Regions from separate parts of the Robertmurraya mesotrionivorans genome, predicted to be linked through region 2. Evidence: riboswitches for the same ligand, from Rfam matches in the RefSeq annotation. Region 2 holds a riboswitch; each other region holds the start of a gene.
What was found. Region 2 has a riboswitch for S-adenosylmethionine ahead of ACRX5O_RS13380 (2,3-diketo-5-methylthiopentyl-1-phosphate enolase). Riboswitches for the same ligand answer to the same signal wherever they lie in the genome.
Positions count from the first base shown of each region.

Region 1 (6,382 bases), on a different contig from region 2:
TGCTATTGCTGGTATTGTGTATTATTTACAATTCAAAGTGTCTATGTCTAACATAAGTGGTCAACAACAGCAGCAAATGAAATTCATGGGACTTCTTTCACCTATTATGATTGTCATGTTCTCATTTAATGCACCTGCTGCTTTACCTCTCTATTGGGCAATTGGGGGTACTTTTCTCATTATCCAAACACTAATAGGAAAAAAATTATACCAAACACCTGCGCCATCACTTACAGCTAATACAGAAAAGGCATAGCTAAAAGGTCTGCTCTATTAAGAGCAGACCCTCTTTATGCCAGCATAAATCCAATTGAAGCTAGGACAATTCCTAAACCGTAGCTCAATATCAAATATAGGACGAATGCTTTATGTTCTTTTGATTGCCAAAGCTGTACCAGTTCAAGTTTGAATGTAGAGAATGTAGTAAAAGCACCCATAAATCCAACTCCTAAAAAGGAGTATACGTCCCCTCTTATCCCCTTACCTACCAACAAACCTAAAAGTAATGAACCTATTGCATTAATAAAGAGAGTACCGATAGGAATGGAAACATTTATGTACTTTTTCGCAAATAGACCAATAATATATCTAGCATTTGCTCCGATAAACCCACCTACAGCGATTAGAACGAAATTCATTGAATAGCCACCCTTCTATGCCCTATTCGGAAGCCGCCGAATGCGCAGACCAGGCCACCTATCATACTTATCAATACATAACATATGGCTAGAAGATATTGTCCTTCCTGTAAAAGCGAGCTAAGCTCCACACTTAAGGTAGAGAAAGTCGTAAAAGAACCAATTAACCCCGTCCCAATAGCAGCTGCTAAATCATCAGAGAGCTTCTTTGATAGCAACAGTCTTGAAGTAAACCAACCTAGTGCAAATGCTCCTAACAAATTTGCAAGTAGCGTTCCTAAAAATGGTAACCAGTCTCCATTGATGGCTAACATATTGTAGTAAATACTATACCTCAACACACTTCCAATGGAGCCACCGATCCCTACAAATAATAACCTCATTACATCCACCCTATTATTAGAAAAATGACAGATTAAAAGAAAATACTGTTAGCTACCATGCTAACAGTATTATGTAGTCCGATGTTAAGCTTCTTTAAAATAACCCTTGTAATAGCCTCCGACTTTTCCACTATTATCTATAATAAAGTAAAATTCTTCTGTTTCATTTTTTACTTCGTACACATTTCCTGGTGTTAATTTATTATCGACAATATATTTTTCAGCTTTTGTGTGAACACAAGTTACCTTTTTTATTGTTTCTGACTCTGACCATTTTAGATGAATCACTACAGTCACTCCTTTTACATTATCTATCTTATTATAGAAAGGAAGTAACTACTTAGCAACTTTTTCTAATAACTGCTTCTTAAAAGATCTAATTCGAAAATTTCTTTTTGTCACTTTTCGAACTTTGTTTTCTTCGAAGGTAAAAAATTCACCTGTTAAGATATTTTTTAAAGTTATATAACTAATTTCACATATTGTATCTAATCTAATAAACTCTAGATAGTTGTATTGTCGATTATTATACACCAGCTCATAATAGCCATTGTCTCGATTTCCACTCATATTCTGACCCACTTTCTTAAGTTGGTGATATTAAGTGTTTACCACAATGGATACTCGTATTAAACCGATGTGCAATAAAAAATTAACTATTGCTCGACTTTTTAAGACGATCAAGCTCCGTTAGTAAATATTGATAATATCGCTCGCTCAATCTTCCTTTTGCCCCTCTAAGAATTTCGGTCGAATAATGGTCGGGTGGTGTCACTTCGGGCATTTTGTTATACACATGGAATGTCAAAACATCCTTAAACGTTTCCCCATCGATGTCCACATCTACAAAGGTAGGGCGATACCATCCTCCATAAAACCCCTCTCTAGCAAATAAATACTCGACCCCTTCGTATGGAGTTAAGTAAACCAACCCTTCGGTTTCACCACCATCTTCCACAATATCTGCTCTTCCGCCATCACTTACTCTGAAAAGGTATTTCATGGAGTAACCCTTTAGTACGGCAGCACCGACGAGGTTTTTAAAACAGTAATCCACCCCCGCTTTTCGGAATCGTTCATCATCCATACATGAACCATACGCAAAGTAGTATACTTGTTCAGGACGATTTTTTATGAACCTATGTAACTTCCAATCTCCGTGGGTGATTTTTTCGAACTTGCTTGATTCGTCCACATTCACATACACGAGCGCTACTGTAGTGCCTTTATCAGTATGAACGGTAACATTTGTTCTGTCATACAAGTTAGACTCTTTACCCTCTTCATAATCCTCCAATGCGTCGAGCTGAGGTAAAAGGTTTTTACTAACTTCATATAACTCTCCATGCACCTTACCAGATTCATTAAGTTCGAGGGTAGGATAACCGTTACCTGTATCAAAAAGCTCACCGTTTACCCATGCCTGTTCAGCTATGCAAGTAGCTTCTCTGATTAATCCGTGATTCGTTTCATGTCGTCGTAATGTACCATAAACAAAAAGTGTAATCGTATCCATCCTTCTCCCCCATCATACAAACTATTTACCATATTTTATCATGAAAAAAATCATTACGTGAAAATCCTGTAACAGAATATTAATAATTTTATGGCAATAAATATGGAGTTTTGGGTTTTCAAATGGATTAAAACCCGATACAATGATAAAAAGCTAGAAAATTCAGTCCATTTTAAGGAGGCTTGCAAATGAAGATTATGAGTAATGAAATGTTAGTTGTCTCGTATCGGAATGCATTGAAGTCAGGTGAGGATAAAGAATGGGCGAAGTTTTTGAAGAAGGAAATTGAAAAAAGAAATTTGAAACCGACAATTAAATCGTAGGACACAACCACCGGTTCCCATGTGCCGGTGGTTTTATATATCGTACGAAAATAAACAAGACGGGTTTCCCCGTCTATAACTGATCGATCATATTTAAGTAAAGTTGTTGCGGGGGGTGACTGGAGAGTCGTTTCTCCTTTTGAGCTAATTCATTCATTTCTCTCATTTCAAGAGGAAAATCCACGTGACCACCTACAGGATAACCTTGAACACTCTCACCTGAAATAAACAATTCAATTCCATCTTCGGTAACAAAAAAGGCGTCTTCACTCAACATATACCGATGATGACATCTGCTTTTCGTTTGCATGAATTTCCCTCCACTTTTTGTTCTCAAACTCATTATATATTAAATGTTCTGAATATTCATATAGTAATTTTTAGGAAATTGTGAACAAAATTGTCGTTAATTTGTAAAAAAGATTGACACTTAGCGATTTACTGTAGTAAAGTTAGAAAAAATTAAATGTTTTGATTTCTTATCAAGAGAGGTCGAGGGTCTGGCCCTATGAAGCCTCAGCAACCATCAATTTTTTGAAAAGGTGCTAATTCCAGCAAGTATTTTACTTGGAAGATAAGAAGAATGGCTCATGTTGATAACAAAGTCTTCTTCTTAGAGAGAAGACTTTTTTTTATTATTTGGATGTTGGGAGAGACTAAAATGTACAAAAACGAAACAAAGGTAGCGCAGATCGGGAACAGAAGTGAAACTCAAACTGGGACAGTAAACCCACCTGTTTACTTTTCGACAGCTTATCGACACGAAGGAATTGGCCAATCAACTGGCTTTGATTATATTCGCACAGGTAATCCAACAAGAAAGCTTGTAGAGGCGGCAATTGCTGATTTAGAAGGCGGTGATCAAGGATTTGCCTGTAGTTCTGGAATGGCTGCAATCACTACCATTCTTGCACTCTTTGAATCTGGCGATGAATGGATCGTTTCAAGAGATTTATACGGTGGAACCTATCGAATTCTAGAGCAAGGATTTAAAAAATGGGGACTTTCGAGTACGTATGTACAAACTCATGATGTGAGCATTATCGAACAGGCCATTACTGAAAAAACGAAAGCCATTTTCATTGAAACACCAACCAATCCTCTAATGGAAGAAACGGATATTCAAGCGGTTGCTGAACTAGCGAAAAAATATAATATTTTATTAATTGTCGACAATACGTTTTACACTCCATTACTTCAAAGACCGATTGAGCTTGGAGCTGATATTGTCATTCATAGTGCTACCAAATACTTAGGTGGACATAATGATGTGCTAGCTGGCTTGATCGTCGGGAAAGGAAAAGAGGTTTGTGAACAGCTTGGATTCCACCACAACTCTATTGGAGCTGTTTTAAGTCCGTTTGACTCTTGGCTTCTTATTCGCGGGATGAAGACTTTAGCACTTAGAATGAAACAGCATGAAAAAAATGCAAGAGAGCTTGCAAGCTTCTTAAAGAATCATGAAAATGTAGTAGATGTTCTTTACCCAGGCCGTGGCGGCATGCTTTCCTTCCGAATTAAAAAAGAAGAGTGGGTTAATTCATTCTTACAAAATCTTAACCTTATTACGTTTGCAGAAAGTCTTGGGGGTGTAGAAAGCTTCATTACATACCCAGCTACACAGACACATGCGGATATTCCGGAAGAAATTCGTTTTTCAATTGGCGTTTGTAATCGCCTGCTTCGTTTCTCTGTTGGTATTGAAGACGTGGAGGATTTAATTAAAGATATTGACCAAGCTCTTACTCGTTTAAGTTCGGAGGCATAAAAATGACAAAAGAACACAATTTCTCATTTGAAACAAAACTACTTCATAATGAACATAAATTTGATCCTACTAACGGTGCTGTTTCCGTTCCTATTCAACATGCATCCACCTTTCATCAACACAGCGTGGATGAGTTTGGAAAATACGACTATGGACGAAGCGCGAATCCAACTCGTGAAGCTTTTGAAACAGTCATTGCAAATCTTGAGGAAGGCACAAACGGATATGCCTTTTCATCAGGTATGGCAGCCATTTCGACTGCGTTTCTCCTTCTCTCTCAAGGAGACCATGTAGTGATTACGGAAGACGTGTATGGTGGGACCTACAGAATGGTGACGGAAGTCCTTTCGCGTTTTGGAATCGAACACACATTTGTTGATATGACGGACCTTACAGCTGTAAAACAAGCTATTCGTCCGAATACGAAGGTTTTCTATGTAGAAACTCCTTCCAATCCGCTTTTAAAGGTGACGGATATTCGAGCCATCAGTGACATTGCAAAAAGTGTTGGAGCTTTAACTTTTGTTGACAATACATTTTTAACACCTGCTCTACAAAAGCCATTACTTCTTGGTGCGGATGTAGTGCTTCATAGTGCCACGAAGTTTCTTTCTGGTCATAGTGATGTAGTTGCTGGTGCGATAGTTGTAAACGATCCTGACCTTGCTAAACAGATTGGATTTTTACAAAACTCTTTTGGCGCTGTGTTAGGCGTTCAAGATGCTTGGTTAGTGTTACGAGGAATGAAGACCTTATCGGTTCGGATGGACTTCTCAATGAATTCTGCCCTAAAAATAGCACACTTTCTACAGAACCATCCATCTGTGAAAAAAGTGTACTACCCTGGACTTACTGATCATCCACAGTACGAAATACAAAAAGAACAATCAGAAGGTGCCGGTGCCGTTCTTTCGTTCGAGCTTGAAAGTGAAGAAGCGGTAAAACAATTTGTTGAATTAACAGAGATCCCTGTATTTGCTGTTAGTTTAGGAGCTGTTGAATCGATCCTCTCTTACCCAGCGAAAATGTCACATGCGGCAATGCCGATTGAACAACGTTTAAAAAGAGGAATCAGCCAAAGTCTCCTTCGCCTTTCTGTTGGCCTAGAACATCCAGATGATATCATTAAAGACTTCACGGCTGCCCTTGAAACGATAGCCGCGAAGAGCCAAGGAGAGAAAGTCAGATGAGCCTTTTAGATAAACTGAAAAAAGACATTGTCATTGGTGATGGTGCAATGGGTACCCTTCTCTACTCTTATGGAACGGATAGTTGTTTTGAAGAGTTAAACTTGTCGCATCCGGATGATATTTTAAACATCCATAAGACCTATCTACGAGCTGGAGCGGATGTTATTCAAACGAACACGTATGCTGCCAACTCCTTAAAGCTACAAAGATACGGTCTTGAAGATTCTGTAGAAAAAATTAATCGTGCTGCCGTAAAAATTGCGAAACAAGCTATTACAAATAAAAGCTTTGTTGTAGGAACCATTGGTGGTAACCGTGGCATCCGCCCCAACTCGTTTTCTTTAGAGGAAATTGTCCAAAGCTTTTCACAGCAACTACATTACTTATTGCTTGAAGATATTGATGGCCTGTTACTTGAAACTTACTACGATTTAGATGAAATCGAATCAGTCCTTTCCATCGCGAGAAAGGAAACCAATTTACCGATTATTGCTCAAGTTTCCATGCAGGTCCCTGGCATTATGCAAAACCGAACGCCGATTAATGAAGCTCTCTTACGTTTAG
Region 1 covers NZ_JBPCCH010000005.1:110,161-116,542, reverse strand. The annotation lists gene yidC (membrane protein insertase YidC) at 1-256, shown strand, start outside; gene crcB (fluoride efflux transporter CrcB) at 291-638, opposite strand; gene crcB (fluoride efflux transporter CrcB) at 635-1,021, opposite strand; gene ACRX5O_RS10910 (DUF6501 family protein) at 1,106-1,309, opposite strand; gene ACRX5O_RS10905 (gamma-glutamylcyclotransferase family protein) at 1,674-2,537, opposite strand; gene sda (sporulation histidine kinase inhibitor Sda) at 2,726-2,860, shown strand; gene ACRX5O_RS10895 (hypothetical protein) at 2,934-3,170, opposite strand; SAM riboswitch class I at 3,337-3,441, shown strand; gene ACRX5O_RS10890 (methionine biosynthesis PLP-dependent protein) at 3,522-4,628, shown strand; gene metC (cystathionine beta-lyase) at 4,631-5,818, shown strand; gene ACRX5O_RS10880 (bifunctional homocysteine S-methyltransferase/methylenetetrahydrofolate reductase) at 5,815-6,382, shown strand, end outside.
Region 1: another riboswitch for S-adenosylmethionine. It lies ahead of ACRX5O_RS10890 (methionine biosynthesis PLP-dependent protein); the one in region 2 lies ahead of ACRX5O_RS13380 (2,3-diketo-5-methylthiopentyl-1-phosphate enolase).

Region 2 (6,382 bases):
ACTTCTCCCCAAGGATTAATAATCAATGAATGACCAGCAAATACATTGTCGGGATCTGAGCCAGAACGATTGCATGCTATGACAAAGCATTGATTTTCAATAGCTCTAGCAATTAATAAAGATCTCCAATGATTCAAACGAGGGAGAGGCCATTCAGCAACAACCACGATGGTCTCCGCTCCTTCTGTCGTATGAGCACGAATCCATTCAGGAAAGCGAATATCATAGCAAATCAATCCTGCAAACAAATGATTGCCGAGCGCAAAAATCCCTTTTGTACTTCCTGATTGAAGATGTTCGTGCTCGTTCATCAGCTTAAAAAGATGCGCTTTGCTGTATGTGGAAACAAGTTCTCCTTCATTATTTATGACAAGCAGTGTGTTATACACACCGTTGTTTTCTTGAGAAGCAACAGATCCACCAACTATATGCACACGATGTTGTTTAGCTAATTTCTGCAAAAATTCAATGCTCTTTTTTGCTTCCACGTCTGCAAGAACATCGAGGCGGGTTAAATCATAACCTGTTGTCCATAACTCTGGAAGAATGACTAAGTCAGGTTTTTCAGCCATTGCTGACTCTATTAATCTTTCCGCTTTTTGAAAGTTTTCTTCTACATTTCCAAAGCTTATGTCCATCTGAATACAGGAAACTCTCATAAGAAACCACCTTTTCTAAAAAAATATTAGTAAAAATACTTTACAAGTTGTCATTTACGATATACATTTGTGACTAGTTTTTCAATATAAAAATTGCCAATTACCCGAATATATAAAGTAGGTGGAAAAATGATGATATATCCTCAATCAAAATTATTAAAAAGCTTACCTAAACAATTCTTCGCTTCACTTGTTGCAAAAGTAAATAAGCAGATCAGTGATGGTCATGATGTGATAAACCTTGGACAGGGAAACCCTGATCAACCGACAGCTTCACATATCGTAAAAGCACTGCAAGTGGCAGCAGAGAATCCGAATAATCACAAATACTCTCCCTTCCAAGGCTTCGCATCATTAAAAGAGGCTGCTGCGACATTTTATAAAAGAGAATATAACGTAGATATCAATCCAGAGAAAGAAGTTGCCATCCTTTTCGGAGGCAAAGCTGGGCTTGTTGAAATCCCACAATGCCTATTAAACCCAGGTGAACATGTTCTCGTCCCCGATCCGGGTTATCCTGACTATTGGTCGGGAGTTGCTCTTGCACAAGCAGAAATGATTACGATGCCATTGAAGGAGGAGAATCAATTTCTTCCCGATTATTCAGCTCTAACAGATAGCGAGCTTGAAAAGGCTAAGCTTATGTTCTTAAATTATCCGAATAACCCGACAGGCGCAATAGCCAATGCTAATTTTTTTGAGGATACGGTTGCACTAGCTAAAGAGCACGAGATTTGTGTTGTTCATGATTTTGCCTATGGAGCGATAGGCTTTAATGGTCATAAACCGATTAGTTTTCTACAAACAGAAGGTGCAAAAGACGTAGGGATTGAAATTTATACGTTATCTAAGACGTATAATATGGCTGGTTGGAGAGTAGGCTTTGCGGTTGGAAATGAAAGTGTCATTGCAGCCCTTAATTTGTTGCAAGACCATTTATATGTAAGTCTTTTTGGAGCTGTCCAAGAAGCGGCAGTTGCCGCATTAACTGAGTCTCAAAGTTGTGTTCGTGAGTTAAATGCATTGTACGAATCTAGAAGAGACGTCTTTATCGGAGGACTTCAAGAATTAGGTTGGAATGTCGTAGCTCCGGAGGGGTCATTCTTTGCATGGCTAAAGGTTCCTACTGGTTATACATCTGAACAATTTTCAGATCTATTACTAGAAAAAGCACATATTGCTGTTGCCCCTGGAGTTGGTTTTGGTACATGGGGAGAAGGCTATGTCCGAGTTGGGTTACTAACCTCGGAAGCACGTTTGCGAGAAGCGGTTGAAAGAATTTCAAAGCTCCAAATTTTTAGTTAATGTATTGACAGTCGAATTAAATTCTGGAATAATCAAAATCAATTGAAAGTATAAACAATAATTCCATAATGAAAACATTCGTTTTCTTATCAAGAGCAGGTGGAGGGACGAGCCCGACGAAGCCCGGCAACCGACTTACATGTTTTGTAAGCACGGTGCTAATTCTTGCAGCAAAGGCTGATAGATAAGGAGATGTTAGTTTACGATACTAACCTCTTCCTGATGATAAGAAGAGGTTTTTTTATGTATATGCGTATAGGAGAGAAAGGACGAAAGCAAATGAGTGAGATCATCGCAACGTACTTGGTACATGACGCCAAACACAATCCTGAGAAAAAAGCAGAGGAAATTGCGCTTGGTTTAACGGTTGGTTCATGGACTCAATTACAAAAGCTTGAGCAAGAGCAATTGAAAAAATATAAAGGTAGAGTTATTTCCGCAGAAAAATTACACATAGATGAACATACGAATGAAACGGTAGCGGTGTTAAAAATCGCTTATCCTTCAAATAACTTTTCGCTAGATCTTCCAGCTATTTTAACAACGGTGTTTGGAAAGCTGTCTCTTGACGGGAAGATTAAGCTATTAGATCTTGATTTTTCACAAGAGTTAAAATCGGCTTTTCCAGGTCCTAAGTTTGGTATTAATGGTCTAAGAGAGAAGCTTGGGGTATATGATCGTCCGTTATTGATGAGTATTTTTAAAGGAATTCTTGGTAGAGATCTTCCATTCCTCTTCAGCCAATTGCGCGAACAGGCATTGGGTGGAGTCGATTTTGTAAAAGATGACGAAATTCTTTTTGAAAACCCATTAACTCCTTTTGAACAGAGAATTACTGGTGGAAGAGAAGTTCTGCAACAGGTTTATGAAGAAACGGGACATCGTACCTTGTATGCTGTGAACTTGACAGGACGTACGTCTCAATTAATTGACAAAGCTAAAAGAGCAAAAGAACTTGGTGCGGACTTACTATTATTTAATGTGTTTGCGTATGGTCTTGATGTTCTTCAAGAATTACGCGAAGAAGAGGGTGTTGGTCTTCCGATTATGGCACATCCAGCTGTGAGTGGAGCACTCACTTCGTCTGATGTATACGGAATTTCTCATTCCCTACTACTTGGAAAATTGTTGCGTTACGCTGGAGCCGACTTGTCTCTATTCCCATCTCCATACGGTTCGGTGGCTTTGGAAAAGAAAGCAGCATTATCGATTGCTGAAGCGTTAACAGATCAATCAGAAGCTATGAATAAGGGCTTTCCAGTGCCTTCAGCTGGTATTCATCCTGGACTTGTTCCACTTTTACTACAAGATTTTGGCTTAGATAGTGTCATTAATGCTGGTGGTGGCGTTCATGGGCATCCGGCTGGTGCGAAAGGTGGAGGTCTTGCTTTCCGCCAAGCTATTGAGTTAAGTCAAAAAGGATTGCCATTGAGAGAAAACTCGCAGCAATATCCTGAACTGGCAACTGCAATCGAACTGTGGGGAGTCACTGAGGTGGCGAAACAATCATGACCAAGAAAATAGCCGTATTTTGTGATTTCGATGGCACGATTACCGAGAAGGATAATATTATTGCCATTATGAAAAAATTTGCTCCTCCCGAATGGGAAGCGCTGAAGGACGACATATTATCTGAGAGGATTTCGATCAGAGAAGGAGTGGGAAAGCTTTTCTCGTTACTGCCTTCCTCAAAAAAAGAAGAGATCATTACGTATTCATTAGAAAATGTTAGAATTCGCAAAGGATTTCCTGATTTTGTGAAGTTTTTGAAAGAACAGGATATTCCTTTGTATATTGTTAGTGGTGGTATTGATTTCTTTGTATATCCCATTTTACAAGCTTATGGCCCTTTTTCAGGAGTGTATTGTAATGCTGCTGATTTTAGTGGCGAATATATCAATATTCTTTGGCCAAATGCATGTGATGAACATTGCCAAAATGATTGCGGCTGCTGTAAACCTAGTATTATTCGTGGGCTTAAAGAAGATTTCTACAAAGTCGTTATTGGTGATTCAGTAACCGATTTGCAAGCAGCTAAACAGGCTGATCTAGTCATTGCAAGAGAACTACTATTAGAAAAATCGAAAGAGTATGGCTTGAATCATAGAGAGTTTGTTGATTTCTATGATGTGATCAAGCATATGTCGAAGGTTAGGAGTTGATTGGATGAGTCTGTTAACAGAACGTTGGGAGCAGCTTGCTGATGTGAAGGATGAGCTTGCTGTTCGAGATTGGTTTATGGGAACGAGCGGGAATTTAGCTATAAAGGTTAGCGACAATCCTATACAATTCTTAGTAACAGCAAGTGGCAAGGATAAGCGGAAGCGAACGTCAGAGGATTTTCTGCTCGTCGATGGAAATGGAAACCCAGTAAATGAGACACATTTGAAGCCATCTGCTGAAACCTTATTACATGTGGAAATCTATAAAAAAACAGCTGCTGGTTGTAGTTTACATGTTCATACGATTGATAATAATATCATATCTGAATTATATGGCGATCAAGGAGAAATCACCTTTACTGGCCAGGAACTCATTAAAGCATTTGATTTATGGGAAGAGGATGCCGTTCTTCGAGTTCCCATTATCAGTAATCCAGCACATATTCCGACACTAGCACAGGAGTTTAGTGAGCATGTAAAAGAGGATAAAGGCGTTGTGTTAATCAGAAATCATGGGATAACCGTTTGGGGAAAAAATGCATTCGAGGCAAAAAAACTACTCGAAGCATCCGAATTTTTATTTCGCTATCATCTAAGACTTTTAGAATATAAAAAATAAAATTTAAAGGAGTAAAAAAATGGCACATATCGTATTTCAAAGTACAAAAGAAGAAATTAAAGATCAAAAAGAAGTGGCAGCGTTTTTACAATCTCAAGAGGTAATCTATGAGCACTGGGATATTACAAAACTTCCTAGCAACCTTCAAGAGAAATATATTTTAACAGATGAAGAGAAAGCAGAAATCTTATCTGTATTCTCAACTGAAATTACCGAAATTTCAGAGAAGCGTGGATACAAAGCACAGGATGTTATTTCTCTTGCTGAACACACTCCAAACCTAGAGCAACTATTAACGAACTTCCAACAAGAACACCACCATACAGACGATGAGGTCCGCTTTATTGTTAGTGGACACGGAGTGTTTATTATCCAAGGATTAGACGGAGAATTTTTCGAGGTGTTTCTAAACCCTGGTGATCTTATTTCAGTTCCTCCGAATGTTAGACATTATTTTACCCTTCAAGAGGATAGAAAAGTTGTTGCCATCCGTATTTTTGTAACAACTGAAGGATGGGTTCCAATCTACGAAAAAAATGAAGTAGAAGCTTAAAAATAGTTTTCAAGGCACTAGAGTCTAAACACCTAGTGTCTTTATTGCTTTTGGTGGATAAAATCGATAATTGTCGAAAAGTAATAGGGATTTTAGGGTGTTTTTTGTCGTATACAGAAATATTAAGAAAACTATGTCTTATTTTGCGATTCTATTTACTTTTATTCAAATTCTTGCAATAATTCATCAAGTGATGATTTTTATTTAGGGGATTTAAGGAGTATTAGGAGGTTAACGGGGTGCAGCAGAATAGCAGAGAAATGCTTGCCACGATTCAACAAATGAGAGAGAAAATGATTGAATCTGCACAAGCAAATGGTCTAGGTGGGGAAGAGACAATTGAGTGTAGTCAGGAGCTAGATAAGCTAATTTTTGAATATCAATGCTTATCACAAGAGAAGAAGAAAAGCAAAAAAGAAATAAAGATTACCAGAAAACAAGCTATGTTTGTATGGCCTAATAACATCATATGCGTTTAAATAGATTGAAAAGGAAGGAGACGATAGCGCTCCTTCCTTTTTTGTAGGTATTCTAATGAATAGCTCGTTTTTTAAATCTTCCCCCTCTAACTTCGGCAATGTCTGCAACGGCCAGAAAGGCATTACTATCTAGATCCTCTACAATGAGCTTGAGCTTTGCTTCTTCCAGTCGTGTAATGACACAGAAGATAACCTTTTTATCGTCTCCTGTATAGGCTCCTTCTCCAGTAAGGAAGGTGACACCCCGGCCGAGTCGAGCCAAAATCGCATCACCAATTTCTTTATGCTTATCGCTAATGATCCATGCAGATTTTGATTGATCTAACCCTTCAATAACGATATCAATTGTTTTAAAAGCAATAAAATAAGCTAGGATCGAATACATCGCTCGGTCCCATCCAAACACAAATCCCCCGGTACCAAAAATAAAAATATTAAAAAACATGATCACTTCTCCAACAGAAAAAGGAACCTTTTTATTGATTAATATGGCAAGGATTTCTGTGCCGTCCAGTGATCCTCCATAGCGGATGACGATTCCTACACCAGCACCTAAGGCAATCCCTCCAAAAACCGTTGCTAACAGGATGTCATCAGTAAAGGCA
Region 2 covers NZ_JBPCCH010000007.1:121,738-128,119, forward strand. The annotation lists gene ACRX5O_RS13370 (carbon-nitrogen family hydrolase) at 1-659, opposite strand, end outside; gene ACRX5O_RS13375 (pyridoxal phosphate-dependent aminotransferase) at 789-1,964, shown strand; SAM riboswitch class I at 2,048-2,155, shown strand; gene ACRX5O_RS13380 (2,3-diketo-5-methylthiopentyl-1-phosphate enolase) at 2,244-3,476, shown strand; gene ACRX5O_RS13385 (2-hydroxy-3-keto-5-methylthiopentenyl-1-phosphate phosphatase) at 3,473-4,126, shown strand; gene ACRX5O_RS13390 (methylthioribulose 1-phosphate dehydratase) at 4,131-4,745, shown strand; gene ACRX5O_RS13395 (1,2-dihydroxy-3-keto-5-methylthiopentene dioxygenase) at 4,765-5,298, shown strand; gene ACRX5O_RS13400 (Spo0E family sporulation regulatory protein-aspartic acid phosphatase) at 5,538-5,777, shown strand; gene ACRX5O_RS13405 (YitT family protein) at 5,830-6,382, opposite strand, start outside.

Region 3 (6,382 bases), on a different contig from region 2:
GGTAACCAAAGAGGCAGTTAGATTCCCGCTAATCCAGAAATTCGACCCTAATGGTAACCAAACCCTACCCAAATCAAAAACTAATTAACAAAAGCCATCCATCAAAACCCATCCCTTGTCAGATAAGTACAGCAAAAAATAAGGAGGGCTAGCCACTTGAGCTAACCCTCCTTATTTTCTAGTTACTGATTGCTAGACGATACTCATTTGTTAGGTTTTCAAAGATTTTTTTCACAGGGAGAATTTCTTTGATTTCATGAACTCTTGCTCCTGCAAACACAAGTCCATTTTCAACATCGCCAGCCATTGATTTTAAAAGGGAATCAAGGGTGCAGAAGCGATAAGAGCAATTTTTCAAACAGTCTCTACACTTTGTGATTTTTAGCTTTTCAGAAGTAGTGATTAAGTCTGTAAAATGGTTCGCAATCGCGCGACCATGAAGACCAACTGTCGTTTTGACGAGCAGTGTATCTTCCTTTGTCGCTTCGACGTATTTCTGCTTAAAGGAAAGTGGTGCATCACATTCCTCACTCGCAACAAATCGAGTTCCCATTTGTACTCCAGAAGCTCCCATGCTGAACGCTTTGGCAATGTCTGCCCCTGTCATGATTCCACCCGCTGCGATAACCGGGATCGATACTGCCTCCACAACTTCAGGAAGAATATCAAATAATGGACGTTCGGTCCCAAGATGTCCACCCGCTTCATTTCCTTCAACAACAACTGCCGCTGCACCAAGGCGCTCCGACATTTTCGCTAGCTTAGCAGAGGACACAATTGAAAGAACGGGAATACCTGCTTTCTTGCCCCATGCATACATATCCCTTGAAATCCCTGCACCTGAAATAATAAAATCGACCTTTTCTTCAAGTGCCGCCTTCATTTTCTCTGCAAAGTCATTCATTGCAAATAACACATTTACACCAATATATCCTGCATCCTTTTTCACAAGCGCCTTCGCTTGACGAATATGGTTTCTCATTTCTTCAACGGAAATCCCTGTACCCGAAATTATGCCAATTCCACCTGCATTTGCAACAGCAGATGCAAGCTTGCTAAGGGAAATTCCTACACCCATGCCACCTTGAATAATCGGAGCTTTCGGAAGCATATGTCCGATTTTTAACTGAGGAAAATTCATGATTATCACCCATTTCTTTTAATCTCCATTAGATTCTAGCATGTAGTATGGGAAAATGATGTGATATATATTACTAGGTACTAAAAATTGATAATAATAGTTGGTAACATTTTGTGAACATTGAATAAAAAAGTTCTATTTGGATACATTTCCCTTGAAAAAAATCCCCGTTGTCCTGTTAGAAAAGGGGATGAACAAATGATTCAAGTGTTAGAATAGCGGTTAATATATCGTCTGAAGTATAGTTTTTCTCCAAGTAATGAATGGACTCACCAGACGCTACCGTTCTCTCGGCGATAGGCGTAAGTTTTTCAGAGTTAAATAATCCAAGATCCCTTAGTAAAATAGGAAGCTTTAGGGATTGATAAAAAGAAAGAAGAGAGGCAACCTCTTCTAAATTTCCCTCGAGTACAAGCTGAACTAGAATGCCGTATGCTACCTTTTCACCGTGAAGAAGATGATGAGTTTCCGGTGCAACCGTTAGTCCATTATGTACAGAGTGGGCAGCAGCGATTCTCCCATAACGGTCTCCGAAGCCACCGACCATGCCACCTGCTGCGATGATTGCTTCAATTACTTGAAGAAAAGCAGGAGACGATGTTTTTGCTTCCATCGCCTCTAATGCAGCTTGGCTATGTTCTAGTAAAACAATCTGACATAGTCTTGCACTTTGATGGGCAATTTTTACAGGTAGCGGTAGATCTTGTAATTCACGTACTAACACATCGGCTTCGTACCATTTGGCTAATGTGTCTGCAATTCCTGCTCGGACATACTTAACCGGTGAATGAAGAATGATACTAGGTTCAATTAAAACAATAAGTGTGCTTTTCGGAAAAATGGTGTAATGAGTGAATTCACCTTTGTCTGTATAAAACACACTCAATGGTGTCCAAGCAGAGCAGGTGGAGGCAAGTGTCGGGATGAGAATGGCTTCAGTGTTTGTTTCGTGTGCCACTGCCTTTGTAAGATCTAGTACTTTCCCTCCTCCTATTCCAATAATAGCGTCGATACTTGTGCCATTGGCTATCGTTGAGATTCTTTGTACTTCATGTAATGAGCACTCACCATGATAGGGAACAAAGGTAAGCTCTACATTGGATATTTCTGGTATATAGGATGATGCTGCTTTCCAAGATTCTTCTCCATGAATCACTAAGCAATGATTAATTGAATTGGAGAGAAGTAAATTTTCTAGGTCGTTTAACGAACCCTCATAACATGCATAATAGGAGGGAGCACCACGAACTTCTAATTTTGTCACTGTCCTCAATCTTTTCTATTAAAAACAACGCCGGAAAAACGGCGTTGTTTTTGAGTTCTCCAATTAGCGATTTACCATCCATTCCGGTTTTCCGAAGCCTTGGAAATCTTCATCGATAATAGCTTCAAATTCTTCCGATTCTACGACTTCTTTCAGATCTTTCGCAAATTGACTATCAATATTCTTTGTATCTACTACCACACGGTTACGGTATTGGTCGAGCATGTTTTCAAGCTGTAATGCGTCTAGTAAGTCCATTTTTGCCGCTAATGCGAAATTTCCTGGTACAGCAGCAAGGTCTACACTATCAACTGCACGTGGAAGTTGAGCTGCTTCAATTGGTTGGAATACAAGATTTTTTACGTTGTTTTCTACGTCTTTTTCAGAAACGGTTAATGGGTTAGCATCAGCATTTAATGTAATTAAACCGAGGTCTTCTAAAATTAAGAAAGCACGTGCTGCATTTGTTGGGTCATTAGGAATCGCAATAGCAGCGCCATCAGCGATCTCATCGATAGAAGTAAACGTCTTAGAGTAGATTCCCATTGGTGCGGTTGGTACTGAAATCACATCAGAAAGTTCAATCTTATTTTCTTTTGCAAAGTTTTCCATGTAGATTTTGTGCTGGAATAGGTTTGCATCAAGGTCACCTTTTGATAACGCAAGGTTTGGTTGAACATAGTCACTGAATTCTACTACTTCTACTTCATAGCCTTTTTCCTCTAATAACGGCTTAATCGCGTTTGATACCATGTCGCTGTATGGACCAGATGTTGCTCCAATTTTCACTTCTTTTTTCGTAGTCGCACTTTCCTCAGAAGAAGAAGCTTCCTCAGAACTTCCACCGCAAGCTGCAAGAGCCGCAATAGCAATCAAAATTACAAAACTCAAAAATAACTTTCTCATCGTAAATATTCCCCCAATAGTTTTATGGTGTCTGTCACCCTTCGTGGACAGTTGGTGCATTTTTGTCCGTCTGGAGTGGACAGTGCTTACATGTGATTTATCTTTTGTTTACTGCTTTTGCTAGTCGGTCACCAAAAAATTGGATGAGCTGGACTAAGCAGATTAGGATGATAACGGTGGTGATCATGACGGTATTGTCGTATCGGTAGTAACCGAACCGGATAGCAAGATCTCCGACACCGCCGCCGCCAACGATGCCAGCCATCGCAGAGTATGCGACTAAACTAATAATCGTAATGGTCACGCCTTGGATGATCCCTGGTTTCGCCTCTGGAAGAAGAACCTCCTTGATGATCATCCACGGGGAAGCGCCGACCGCGACTGCTGCTTCGATGACTCCCTTATCGATCTCACGAAGTGACTGTTCTACCAATCTAGCAAAGAATGGAATCGCAGCTACTGAGAGTGAAACAGAAGCGGCAGTTGGCCCGATTGTTGATCCAGCGATCAAGTCTGCCAATGGCAAAAGGGCAATGAGCAAGATGATAAACGGAACCGAGCGAATCATGTTCACTAAAAATCCAACAATCTGATTAAATAGTGAATTCTCTAAAAACAATCCACGGTCGGTAACAAATAATAGTACCCCCACAGGCAAGCCGATAATCATGGCTACCACAATCGATATTCCCACCATATAAATCGTTTCAAAAAAGGCTTTGTTTAAATCGGGTAGTAACTCTATCAAGCTATTAAGCGGCATCTCTGATCACCTCCAAGCTTTCTGTTCGAGATGTAATGTATTGAAGGGCTTTTTCCACTTCAGCATGATCTCCAGTAAGCTCCATAATGAAAATCCCTAGAGGGGTCTCTTTTATGTACTCGATTTTGCCGTGTAAAATATTGCCCTTCACTTGGAACTTCTGTAGCGCATCTGAAATCACTGATTCCTCAGCAATCACCCCACGGAAATGGATCTTCACAATCTTTCCTTTGCTTGAAGTTAGCAAGTGTTTTGGTAAATCAAATTGAAGAATTGTACTGATGAATTCCTTCGTAAGTTCATATGTCGGATTTGCGAACAAATCATACACTTGACCTTCCTCAACAATTCGACCATCCTGCATCACCGCCATGCGGTCACAAATCTCTTTTACGACTTCCATCTCATGTGTGATCAGTACAATCGTTAACCCTAGCTCTTGGTTAATCTTTTTTAACAAAGATAAAATTGATTTGGTCGTGCTCGGGTCTAGGGCAGAGGTAGCTTCATCACAAAGGAGAACGGAGGGATTATTCGCTAATGCTCTCGCAATCCCTACACGTTGCTTTTGTCCACCGCTTAGCTGTGACGGATACACATCACGTTTATCGGACAAGCCGACCATTTCAAGTAGCTCTGTTACTCGTGCATCAATTTCTGCCTTTGATTTATGAGCCGCTTTTAGAGCAAATGCTACGTTTTCAAAAACCGTCTTTGAGCTTACGAGATAGAAGTGTTGGAAGATCATCCCGATTTTTTGACGAGCGCTCCGAAGCTCCTTTTTCCCAAGAGAAGTAAGGGAAACACCATCGATCTTAATTTCGCCTGAAGTCGGAGCCTCTAATAAATTCAGACAGCGTAACAAAGAACTTTTGCCCGCACCACTATAGCCAACAATTCCAAAAATCTCGCCTTTATTCACGGTAAGTGACACATGGTCCACACCGGTTACTTCACCTTTTTTCGTTTGATAGACTTTCACCAAGTCTTTTACTTCGATCATCTCTGTCACCCCTTAAGCTATGAAAATACAAAAATGCCTCTTTCCAATCAGAAAGAGGCATCGTTATATATATACGACTTATCTTTCAGAATGGAATCATTCTGTAGGAAGTGGCACCGTTCCATGAAATGGAGGTTGCCGGACGTCATAGGGCCTAATCCCTCGGTCACTCTTGATAAGTAAAAGGTCTTATTAATTTGTTACATGAATCATAAATCTAACAGGTGAGAAGTGTCAACAGCTGTTTTTGATAGAGGGAAGAGGAGGGAACGCTTACACACCTGGGGCTGTAAGTGAGAAATTTTTTGAAAAAAAGATAAAAACACCCATCCACCAAAAAGTGAATGGGTGAAAAAAATTAAATTTTCATAACTCCACCGGTGCTAGCAGATGTTACAAGCTTCGAATAACGAGCTAGATAACCCTTTTTCACCTTTGGTTCAAAGCCTTTCCAGTTTGCTTTACGCTCTGCCCATTCTTCGTCAGATAGAACAACGTCCATGGAACGAGCGTCAACATCGATTACAATTTGATCTCCATTTTGGATAAACGCTAATGGTCCACCTTCTGCAGCTTCCGGTGATGCGTGGCCGATAGACAATCCACGTGAAGCACCAGAGAAGCGTCCATCTGTTACAAGAGCAACCTTCGCGCCAAGTCCCATTCCCATGATTTGAGAAGTAGGGGCTAGCATTTCAGGCATACCAGGTCCACCTTTTGGTCCTTCGTAACGGATCACTACAACGTCGCCTTCTTTAACTTTTCCGTTCGCAATGCCGTGAAGAGCTTCGTCTTGTGAATCAAACACAACAGCAGGTCCTTCATGACGATTTCCACCAGTGATTCCACCTGTTTTAATGATGGCACCATCTGGAGCGAGGTTTCCAAATAATACAGCAAGTCCACCCTTTTCACTAAATGGATTATCAATGGAATGAATTACATCATAGTTCTTTACATCACAGCCAGCAATATTTTCACCAAGTGTTTTTCCTGTAACTGTTAATGTATCCAAGTGAAGGGCGCCTTCTTTCTTGGATAATTCATTTAGAACCGCAGAAACTCCACCTGCTTCATGCAAATCTTCAATGAACACATCAGAAGCAGGAGCAAGCTTAGACAAGTGAGGAACACGAGCCGCTACTTCATTGATTCTTCCGATTGGATAATCGATTTCTGCTTCATGAGCTAATGCTAATGTGTGAAGTACAGTATTAGATGATCCACCTAATGCCATATCAAGGGCAAACGCATTGTCAATTGCTTTTTCTGTTACGATATCACGAGGCTTAATATCCTTTTCAA
Region 3 covers NZ_JBPCCH010000004.1:13,939-20,320, forward strand. The annotation lists gene ACRX5O_RS08510 (NAD(P)H-dependent flavin oxidoreductase) at 179-1,141, opposite strand; gene ACRX5O_RS08515 (iron-containing alcohol dehydrogenase family protein) at 1,320-2,405, opposite strand; gene ACRX5O_RS08520 (MetQ/NlpA family ABC transporter substrate-binding protein) at 2,469-3,311, opposite strand; gene ACRX5O_RS08525 (methionine ABC transporter permease) at 3,409-4,074, opposite strand; gene ACRX5O_RS08530 (methionine ABC transporter ATP-binding protein) at 4,064-5,077, opposite strand; SAM riboswitch class I at 5,153-5,259, opposite strand; gene ilvD (dihydroxy-acid dehydratase) at 5,436-6,382, opposite strand, start outside.
Region 3: another riboswitch for S-adenosylmethionine. It lies ahead of ACRX5O_RS08530 (methionine ABC transporter ATP-binding protein); the one in region 2 lies ahead of ACRX5O_RS13380 (2,3-diketo-5-methylthiopentyl-1-phosphate enolase).